Linked DNA regions of Flexistipes sp.. The protein of the gene in region 1 interacts with the protein of each later gene in a pairwise test. Links are inferred from orthologs where the notes say so. Each region holds a gene or a part of one and is shown on either strand. Other genes may lie near its edges.

What was found.
Region 2: the proteins of lysA (region 1) and UMU13_RS02645 interact in binary tests that used the Escherichia coli proteins (3 or more experiments, as listed by UniProt). The link is inferred for Flexistipes sp. from one-to-one orthologs.

Annotation. Positions count from the first base shown.
Region 1 is NZ_JAXKVW010000005.1:111,861-116,739, reverse strand. What follows is about bases 1,956-4,879. They hold lysA (diaminopimelate decarboxylase), read right to left. Parts: upstream 4,083-4,879; coding sequence 2,829-4,082; downstream 1,956-2,828. Other genes in these bases: glpK (glycerol kinase GlpK), read left to right, coding at 4,862-4,879; UMU13_RS05545 (HU family DNA-binding protein), read right to left, coding at 4,315-4,587; UMU13_RS05555 (universal stress protein), read left to right, coding at 2,311-2,754; UMU13_RS05560 (FAD-dependent oxidoreductase), read left to right, coding at 1,956-2,295. In the rest of the region: UMU13_RS05570 (LrgB family protein), read left to right, coding at 1-143; UMU13_RS05565 (RNA pseudouridine synthase), read left to right, coding at 140-925; more of UMU13_RS05560, read left to right, coding at 964-1,955. UniProt on the Escherichia coli protein: Specifically catalyzes the decarboxylation of meso-diaminopimelate (meso-DAP) to L-lysine. Is not active against the DD- or LL-isomers of diaminopimelate.
Region 2 is NZ_JAXKVW010000002.1:205,929-209,739, forward strand. The notes cover bases 1-2,834. They hold UMU13_RS02645 (response regulator transcription factor), read right to left. Parts: upstream 1,849-2,834; coding sequence 1,153-1,848; downstream 1-1,152. Other genes in these bases: UMU13_RS02640 (c-type heme family protein), read right to left, coding at 1-1,054; UMU13_RS02650 (4Fe-4S binding protein), read right to left, coding at 2,198-2,834. Also shown: more of UMU13_RS02650, read right to left, coding at 2,835-3,007; UMU13_RS02655 (4Fe-4S dicluster domain-containing protein), read right to left, coding at 3,092-3,811. UniProt on the Escherichia coli protein: Response regulator member of the two-component regulatory system CpxA/CpxR which responds to envelope stress response by activating expression of downstream genes including cpxP, degP, dsbA and ppiA.

The sequences.
Region 1 (4,879 bases):
CTTCCCATGGGATAGGAACGGCAAGAGCAGCAGAAGAAGGGCAGCTTGAAGGTGCTGTGTCAGGGCTGGCTATATCCCTCAACGGAGTAGCCACTGCAATTCTTACGCCAATCTTGTTTAAACTGATCTATCTGATCCTATGATCGATATAGTAGATATTCTCATAAAAAAATATGATTTGAGCGGCAGACAGGCCAAAAAACTTATAAAAAAAGGCTGTGTGCTGCTTAATGATAAGCCTGTAAGCTCAAGATATATAGAAAAAAGCGGAACGGATAAGATTACAGTCAACCTAAAAAGACCGGAAATCAGATACGATACCCATGATTTCTTTATTAAACAAACCCCGCATGTCCTTTTCCTCTACAAACCTCCGTTTATGCATACAGAAAGGATAACCCCTTTTGACCCTTTAACTCTTCAGGATATTGTACAAAACGAATTTCCAGGTTACAAGCTGATTTCAAGACTGGATTTTGAGACAGACGGAGTTGTTGCAGCAATCAGGGATTTACCGGAATATTCTACACAAAAACAGTACCTCGCTTTCATTTGCGGAAAACTTAGGGAAAACATAAAGCTTTCACCTGAAATAGACGCATCTCATCGAAAAAAGGTAAAAGTTTTAAACAGGCAGGGAAATAATATAACTGTTTTAAGCCCGATAAAGCATTTCAAGGATAGTTCCGGAGATGAAGTTTCACTGATCGGCGTTTCACTAAATTATGCTGCAAGACATCAAATCAGAGCCCTTTGCGCCCATATCGGCATGCCTATTGTAGGTGATACTTTATACGGTTTCAAAGATTACAAACGAATGCTTCTTCACTGCAAATACACGAAAATTGTCTCCCCACTGCTTAATGAAAAGGAAATTCAGGCATTAAGCCCCAACTGGCAGAGTTTTGTAAAATCTTTCGATTAAAGATTTTTTATGTTATAATTCAATCAAAAGGAGGAATTATGAAAGTCGCTGTTATCGGAGGAATTGCCGCCGGATTGTCCGCTGCAAGCAGGGTAAAAAAAGAGAACAAAAACGCCGAAGTTGTTGTATTTGAAAAAAGAGGCGACCTCTCCTATGGGGCATGCGGTATGCCCTATAATCTGACAATGGAAAATAACCCTCCGGAAAGTCTTTACGCTCTTGATTATCAAACCATAACCCAAAAAAGGGGCATAGATTACCGACTGTATACCCCGGTTAATGAAATACTGCCTGAGAAAAGCAAGCTTAAAGTATACGATTTCAACAAAAACGAAGGATACGATTACCATTACGATTATCTCATTTGTGCAACCGGTGCAATATACAACAGGCTTGATTTCGAAGGATTTGACGAAAGGGTTTTCTATTTTAAAAATCTTAATCACCTGCGAAATCTTAAAAACTTTCTCTATAAAAATAAACCGAAAAAAGCATGTTTGGTTGGTGCCGGCTATATTAATCTGGAACTGGCTGAAAACCTTGTTAACCTCGGTATTGATGTTACTATAATCGAAAAGTCAGACAGGCTGCTGCCTTTTTTACCCGCGGAACAACAGCAATTTGCCCTCTCACACCTTGAGTCAAAAGGGGTAAAAGTGTTTCTAAACACAGATATAATTTCAAAACAGGGCAATCTGTTTAACACTTCCAAAGGAACTTTTGAATGTGACTTTGTTGTTGTGGCAATAGGAGTAAAACCTAATACCGAAATTTTTCATGGCTCGGGCATTACCCTTGGAATAAAAAATGCTGTAAAAGTAAACCACAATCTGCAGACTAACATCGAAAATATCTTTGCAGCAGGCGATTGCGCAGAACATTATGTTCCGCTTTTGAAAGACTGGACATATATGCCTCTGGGAACAACCGCAAATAAAATGGGAAGAATATCAGGTTACAATATTGCCAACATAGATAATATGGAATCCTTTTACGGAATAAACCAGTCGGCGGCATTCAGGATATTTGATATTTCCGTAGCAACAACCGGTCTGAACGAAAAGCAATTAAGTGATTACAAGTTCAACTATAAAAAAACCGAAATAAGTATCCCGGACAGACCTGAATATATAGGTGGCGATACGCAGAAAATATGTTTACTGTACGACAGCAAAACGGGGCAAATATACGGCGCTCAGATAACGGGACACGGAACGGTTGCAAAAAGAGTTGACATTCTGTCAACAGCCATACATGCAGGAATGACTGTTGAGGATTTTTCCCATACAGATCTTACATATGCTCCGCCTTTTGCAAATGTATGGGACAGTCTTTTGGTGGCAGCAAATGTAGCATTAAAAAATTTATAACAAAAGGAGGATAAAATGTACAAAACAGAAAAAATATTGGTTCCCACTGATTTTTCAGAGTACTCCGATAAAGCTTTGAAGAAAGCTGTTGATATCGCGGAAACGTTTAATTCCGAAATTTATCTTCTTCATGTAATCCCCGATGAAGTGGGAATATCCATGGCTTATTTGGATAACGAAACCCAAAAAGAACTGACTGAAAGAATGGAAAAAGAAAGTATGAATGAGATGAAAAAGCAGGCAGAAAAAATTCTTAAAGGAAAGAACTTAAAAATAAATTATACCGTTAAAAAAGGTGTACCGTATCATGAAATTTTAAACTATGAAACCGAAGCCGGAACCGACCTTCTGGTCATTGCATCACACAGCAAATCTTTTATCGAGGAAGCTTTCTTCGGAAGTACAACTGAAAAAGTTGTAAGAAGATCAAAGTGTTCTGTATTTGTTGTAAGAGATTAATTGCAACATATGTAAGTTGCCTTACCTACACTTACGAAGTGTAGGTAAGGTTTCATTATTATTTAGACTGCCAGTTACAAATCTGAAAAATCCAGTGTCGCAAAATAATCGTCAATTGTTTCCGCTCTCCTTATCTGCTTTACGCTGCCGTCAGGTCTAAGGAGGAGTTCGGCAGATCTGAGTTTACCGTTATAATTAAATCCCATTGCATGACCATGAGCACCTGCGTCATGGATTACAACTATATCGCCGATATCAATTTTAGGCAGTTTACGGTCTATGGCAAACTTATCGTTATTTTCACATAAAGATCCTACTATATCGTATGTGTAATCATGAGGTTTATTTTCTTTGCCCAAGACGGTTACATGATGATATGCCTGATACATGCCGGGCCTCATCAGATTAGCCATACTTGCATCGAGTCCTATATAGTTTTTATAGATTTCTTTTTTATGAATAGCTCTCGCTACAAGATATCCATAAGGACCGGTTATCATTCTGCCGTTTTCCATATAAAGTTTCAACGGATCCAGATCAGAACCTTTTATCTTTTTATCAAATATTTTTTTCACTTCACCGGCAACATACTCGAGATCAACCGGCTCTTGATCAGGCTGATACGGGATACCAATTCCGCCTCCCATATTGATAAATTCAAAATTTATTCCCAGCTCACTGTGGATTTCAATAACCAAGTCCACCAGCATATTGACAGTCTCAATAAAGTAATCGGCATTAAGTTCATTTGAAGCCACCATCGTATGAATGCCGAAACGCTTCACTCCTTTCTCTTTTATCATACGGTATCCTTCGAAAAGCTGCTCCTTGGTAAAACCGTATTTAGCCTCCTCGGGATTGCCTATTATGGCATTCCCCTCTCTCAAAGGTCCGGGATTATATCTGAAGCTCAGCAATTCCGGCAACCCCACCTGCTCTTCTAAATAATTGATGTGGGTTATATCATCGAGATTAATGATAGCGCCCAGCTCTTTGGCTTTACTGTATTCTTTTGCAGGTGTTTCATTTGAGGTAAACATAATATTTTCGCCGGTTATACCGTTTTTTTCAGATAAGATGAGCTCCGGAAGGGAGCTGCAGTCCGTGCCGAATCCTTCATCCTTCATTATTTTTAATATATGAGGATTGGGAGTGGCTTTTACGGCAAAATACTCCTTAAAATCGTCTCCAAGCCAGCTGAAAGCTTTCTTAAGCCTGCGGGCATTCTCTCTGATTGCCTTCTCGTCATAAATATGAAACGGTGTGGGGTACTTTTCAGCAATCTTCTCTATTTTTTCTTTATTAAAAGGAACTTTCTTCTCCGACATAATTTTCCTCCAGATTATTTCAAATTGAAATCATTTTATAAATGCAAATACGCACATTTTCAACCAAAAATTGGGATATTGTATAATCGGCAATAAAAATCAGTGATAAAATATTGTTGAATTTACATAGTAAGACGATTTTTACTAATCAATACAAAGAAACATACTTTTAAATTACTGGGAATTATGACTTTTTAAAATAAAAAAGGCCCTTTTCAAGGGCCTAAAAAATTTACTTAACTGTTTCTTTAAAATTCTTGCCGGGTGTAAACTTAGGAGTCTTTCCGGCTGGTATCTTTATTTCAGCACCTGTTTGAGGATTGCGTCCTTTCCTTGCCTGACGCTGTTTCTGTTCAAAGCTTCCGAAACCTACCAATGTAACCTTGTCGTTTTTCTTTACTGCTTCCATCACACTGTCCTGAAATGCATTCAGAGCCTTTTCAGCGTCTGTTTTTGTCAAACCGCTTTTCATTGCAATTTTTGCTACAAGTTCTGACTTTGTCATAATTACCTCCTTTTATTAAAGACAACATAATGTAGTCTTTTAACTACACAAAACTACTTTGAATTAATCAAACATCTTTAAAGTCTAAATTAGCGTCCGGATAGACTAACTCACTGAAAAATATTTTACGCTTAGAAATTATATACATAACTCACCCAAGTTTGCAAACAAAATTATAAAGTTTTTAAAAATTATCTTAATTTCCTCCAATTTATTGAAAAACTTGTTGAATATCCCGGTTGTTTCCAATTATAATTCTTCAACGGAGTCTATTATGGGAAAAAAGCAGTAT
Region 2 (3,811 bases), on another replicon or contig:
TTTTAAGGTTAATTTCTTCCTCAAAAAATTCCATTTTCTCTTTTATAAAGTCATAAAAGTATATCTCTTCATTCTGATACTCGTAACCGAAATGCTCAAGTTTGGTAATTGTTATCACCTGGTTAAAGAGCATGTTTAGTGTTTTTGAATTTCTTTTTATCACTTTAACAGCCTTTTCAAGCACCTCCTCATCATTTTTCATATTTGGGTCTAAGAGAATCTCCGTGTAGGAGAGTATTTTGGTCATAGGAGTTCTTACTTCATGAGCTACCGAGTCCAACACATCTGTTTTAAACTTGGTTGTTCTTCTCAGCTCCTGATTCTTTTTTCGCAGTTCTTCATTTAGTTTTACATATCCGGATACAGCATCTTTAAGACGGCTTTTGAGATTCTCTTCGCTTTTTGCCACCCTTTTGCACATTAGCTCAAAAGCATCCGAAAGCTCCTGTATTTCATCGTTTGTTTTTATATCGGTTTTTATATTGTAATTTTTATTGAATACGGAATGTGCAGCTACATTAAGCTTTTTCAGGTGTTTCAGTATCAGGTTATTCAGGAGTACGATAACGGCGAACATAATCCCCGTATAAATGATAAAACCAGAGATATAAAAAAGAAAATTGGTGGACTGCATTGCAGCTTCAATGTTTTTCAAAGGGACATATACCGATATTCCGCCCCGGAATTCCCCCACTTCATATCCCTGGTAGTAGTGGCACTTAAGACATGCTTTGTTTATATAAAGGGGAGCCATATACCTGTAAATTTTCTCTCCATTGTCATTCTCAATTATTTTTGCATATTCTTCAGCCCGACCCTCTTTAAAGGCCTGCATCGCCTTTTTTTCAAATTTATCGGGGGCATTTTCCGGATTTACCAGCTTGTCGCTTGTTATATGAAATCTGAAATCGGCCATTCTGTTGGCATATTGGGATAGCTCTTTAGTTGCCACTGCAGGCACTGGGTCTATACGTTTGTCGTTCTCAGCCACCCACTGCCTGGTGATAACAATCATCTTGAATAACGTTTTTGCTTGAATTTCTGCCTGTTCCATCAAGGTGTTGCGCTGATGGTTCCATATAAGCAGGGAAGCCGGAATGAGAATTATTAAAGTGATAAATGAAAGAAAAGTGATAATCTTACCGGTTAATTTCATGACTCAACTTTGTATCCTACACCTGAAACGGTTTTAATAAAACTGGGGTTCTTTGGATTGTCCTCTATCTTTTGCCTCAGATGCTGCACATGTACATCAAGGCTGCGTGAGAATTTGTACAAAACATCCTTGCCCCAAAGCTCTTTTATTATCTTATCTCTGCTCAGTGTTTGTCCTTTATTACGAATAAAATATAGCAGAAGTTCATATTCTTTCGGTGTCATATCAATATATTTGGAGTTTTTCTGTACATTTCGCTCATGTGTGTTAATTATCAGATTTTTATAATGTATCTCCCCGTTCTCATTTTCATCTTTTTCCCCTTCCGGACAACACCTGCGCATGATTGCCTTTATTCTGGCAACCAGTTCGATGTTTTCAAAAGGTTTTGTCAGGTAATCGTCAGCACCGTATTCAAAACATAATACCTTGTTTGTAGCGCTTTCTTTGGCGGAAAGAATCAGAATCGGTGTATTGTACTGCTTTCTGATTAGTTTACAAAGCTGCTCTCCGTCGATATCCGGTAAACCGAGATCCAGTATTACCAGCGAATAACTGTTGTTTTTTAAAAGCTCCAATCCTTCCAGACCTGAAGTGCTGGTAACAACTTTAAAATCCTCCATTTTGAGGAGTATTTTTACCAAATCAAGTATTTCAATGTCATCGTCTATTACAAGTATTCTGCATTTCATTTAACAATAATATCATACACATATCATAATTCAATAGAATTTAAATTTAATGTTTTTGATAAAGGGTCAAGGGCCGAGGATCAAGAGGAAAACAGGTTGAAATGGTTGAGGGAGTTGAGATGGTTGAAAAGCTTTATGTGCTCGGTGCAACGCTCGGTCAAGGTTCTACGTTCAATGTTCAACGTTTAGAACCCATGTTACCCTAACCACCTCAAATACCTTAACTACCAAGCACACAAAGCTTTAATACCTATAGTTATTAGAATCGTTAATTCCGAATGTTTCGCTTCAGATAACCAATGCAAAATCTTGTGTGCTCGGCTGGCGCCTTAACTACCTCCAACTACTTCTAACTACCCCAAAATTTAAACCTAAGCGTGTTTCTTTTTTTGTTGTCCGGACAGGAATCTATACATATCCCGCAGTTGTGACATAACGGATTGTTTCCTTCATTCATAGGATTTATTACCATTGGGCAGGATTTGATGCAGGATTTGCACATGCTGCACTCCGGCTGGATTTTTGTGACTTTCATGGCTTTTTTCCGGTCGATCAGGGATAAAAAAATCCCTGTGGGGCACAGCAGCCGGCACCAGAAAAAGTAAAAGAAAAAAAACTCCATAATCAGCAGAAAAAGTATAAATACAATTTCAAATGTAAAATAGTGAAACTTTACCAGAACAAGTGCCTGTGAGGATATTATGCCTGGAGCAGAAATAAGATTGAGTAAAGGGATCCCCGCTATCCCTGTGATAAACAAACCAATAAGCAGAAAAAGCAGTCGTATGCGGTTACTTCTGTTAACCAAGCTTTCTGAATATTCAGGCTTTATTGATTTGAGTTTTAATAAATTTCTTAATTTTTGCAGCATCTCGACCAAAAAATGGTAGGGGCAGAACCAGCTGCACCATACACGCCCGAAAAACATGGCAAGCAAAACCGGTATGATTACAGAAATCAACATTACTGTATTTATTGTCTCAGACGTAATTACAGACTGGAATACAGCCAACGGGTCAGCCATAGCTACATCACCGACATCAATAGAGTAAAAGGTTCCTTTTATGAAATAAATTTCAAGGATATTAAGCAGGGGAATCATAAATATTCCAATCATGACAACAAGCTGAACGATCCTTCTGTAAAATGAAATTTTCAACAGATAACCCTCTCCTAAAAAAGCTTAATACTAATACTTACTAAAACCCAAAACCAATAAACCAGTTCAACTTTCTCAACCTTCTCAATCCCAGCCTTCTATATTTTTTTGTATTTCAAAGTCATATTCAAAATCGGGCTCCGATCCGAAGGACGATATATTTTCTTTTCTCTCAATTGTTTTTTTATGTTTATTAATCGCTTTTTTGTCCATCTCTTCTGCAGGTTTTATGTTATATTTCCGGTAAAAGAATCCAGCTTCCTGTTTATTTATCATCCCTTCAGGAATAATGTTTATCGCTTTTTCCGGTTTAGTGGGGCATTTTTCCGTACATATGCCGCAGCCCACACACTTTTCCGTTGTGACAGGGAGAATAAATTTTTCCATTACTATTGCTTCATCCATAAGCGGGCAGGCGTTATAACATGTAGAACAGAGGAGTGCTTTGCCGCTGACTTTCCTTGTTTTTTCTTCTTTATAATAAATGTAATTATAGCATAGTTCCTGATCTATAACGGCTTTGCCCATTGTTACCTCTCTTTTGTCAGTAACGTCGGGATCAAGAGCCTTAGTGGGGCAGACTTCCGGACATTTCATACACAGATAACATGCTTTCTCCTCAGCAAATATATACGGTGTGCCGATCTGGAGTCTTTCATAAAGATCAGCACGCTTGATGGAATCGTACGGGCATACTTCTATGCATCGTGCACAGCGGATGCACAGCTCCATAAACCGTTTTTCTGGAACTGCCCCGGGCGGTCTCAGCCTGTTGATTTTGTAATAACCTTTAAAAGGGTTATT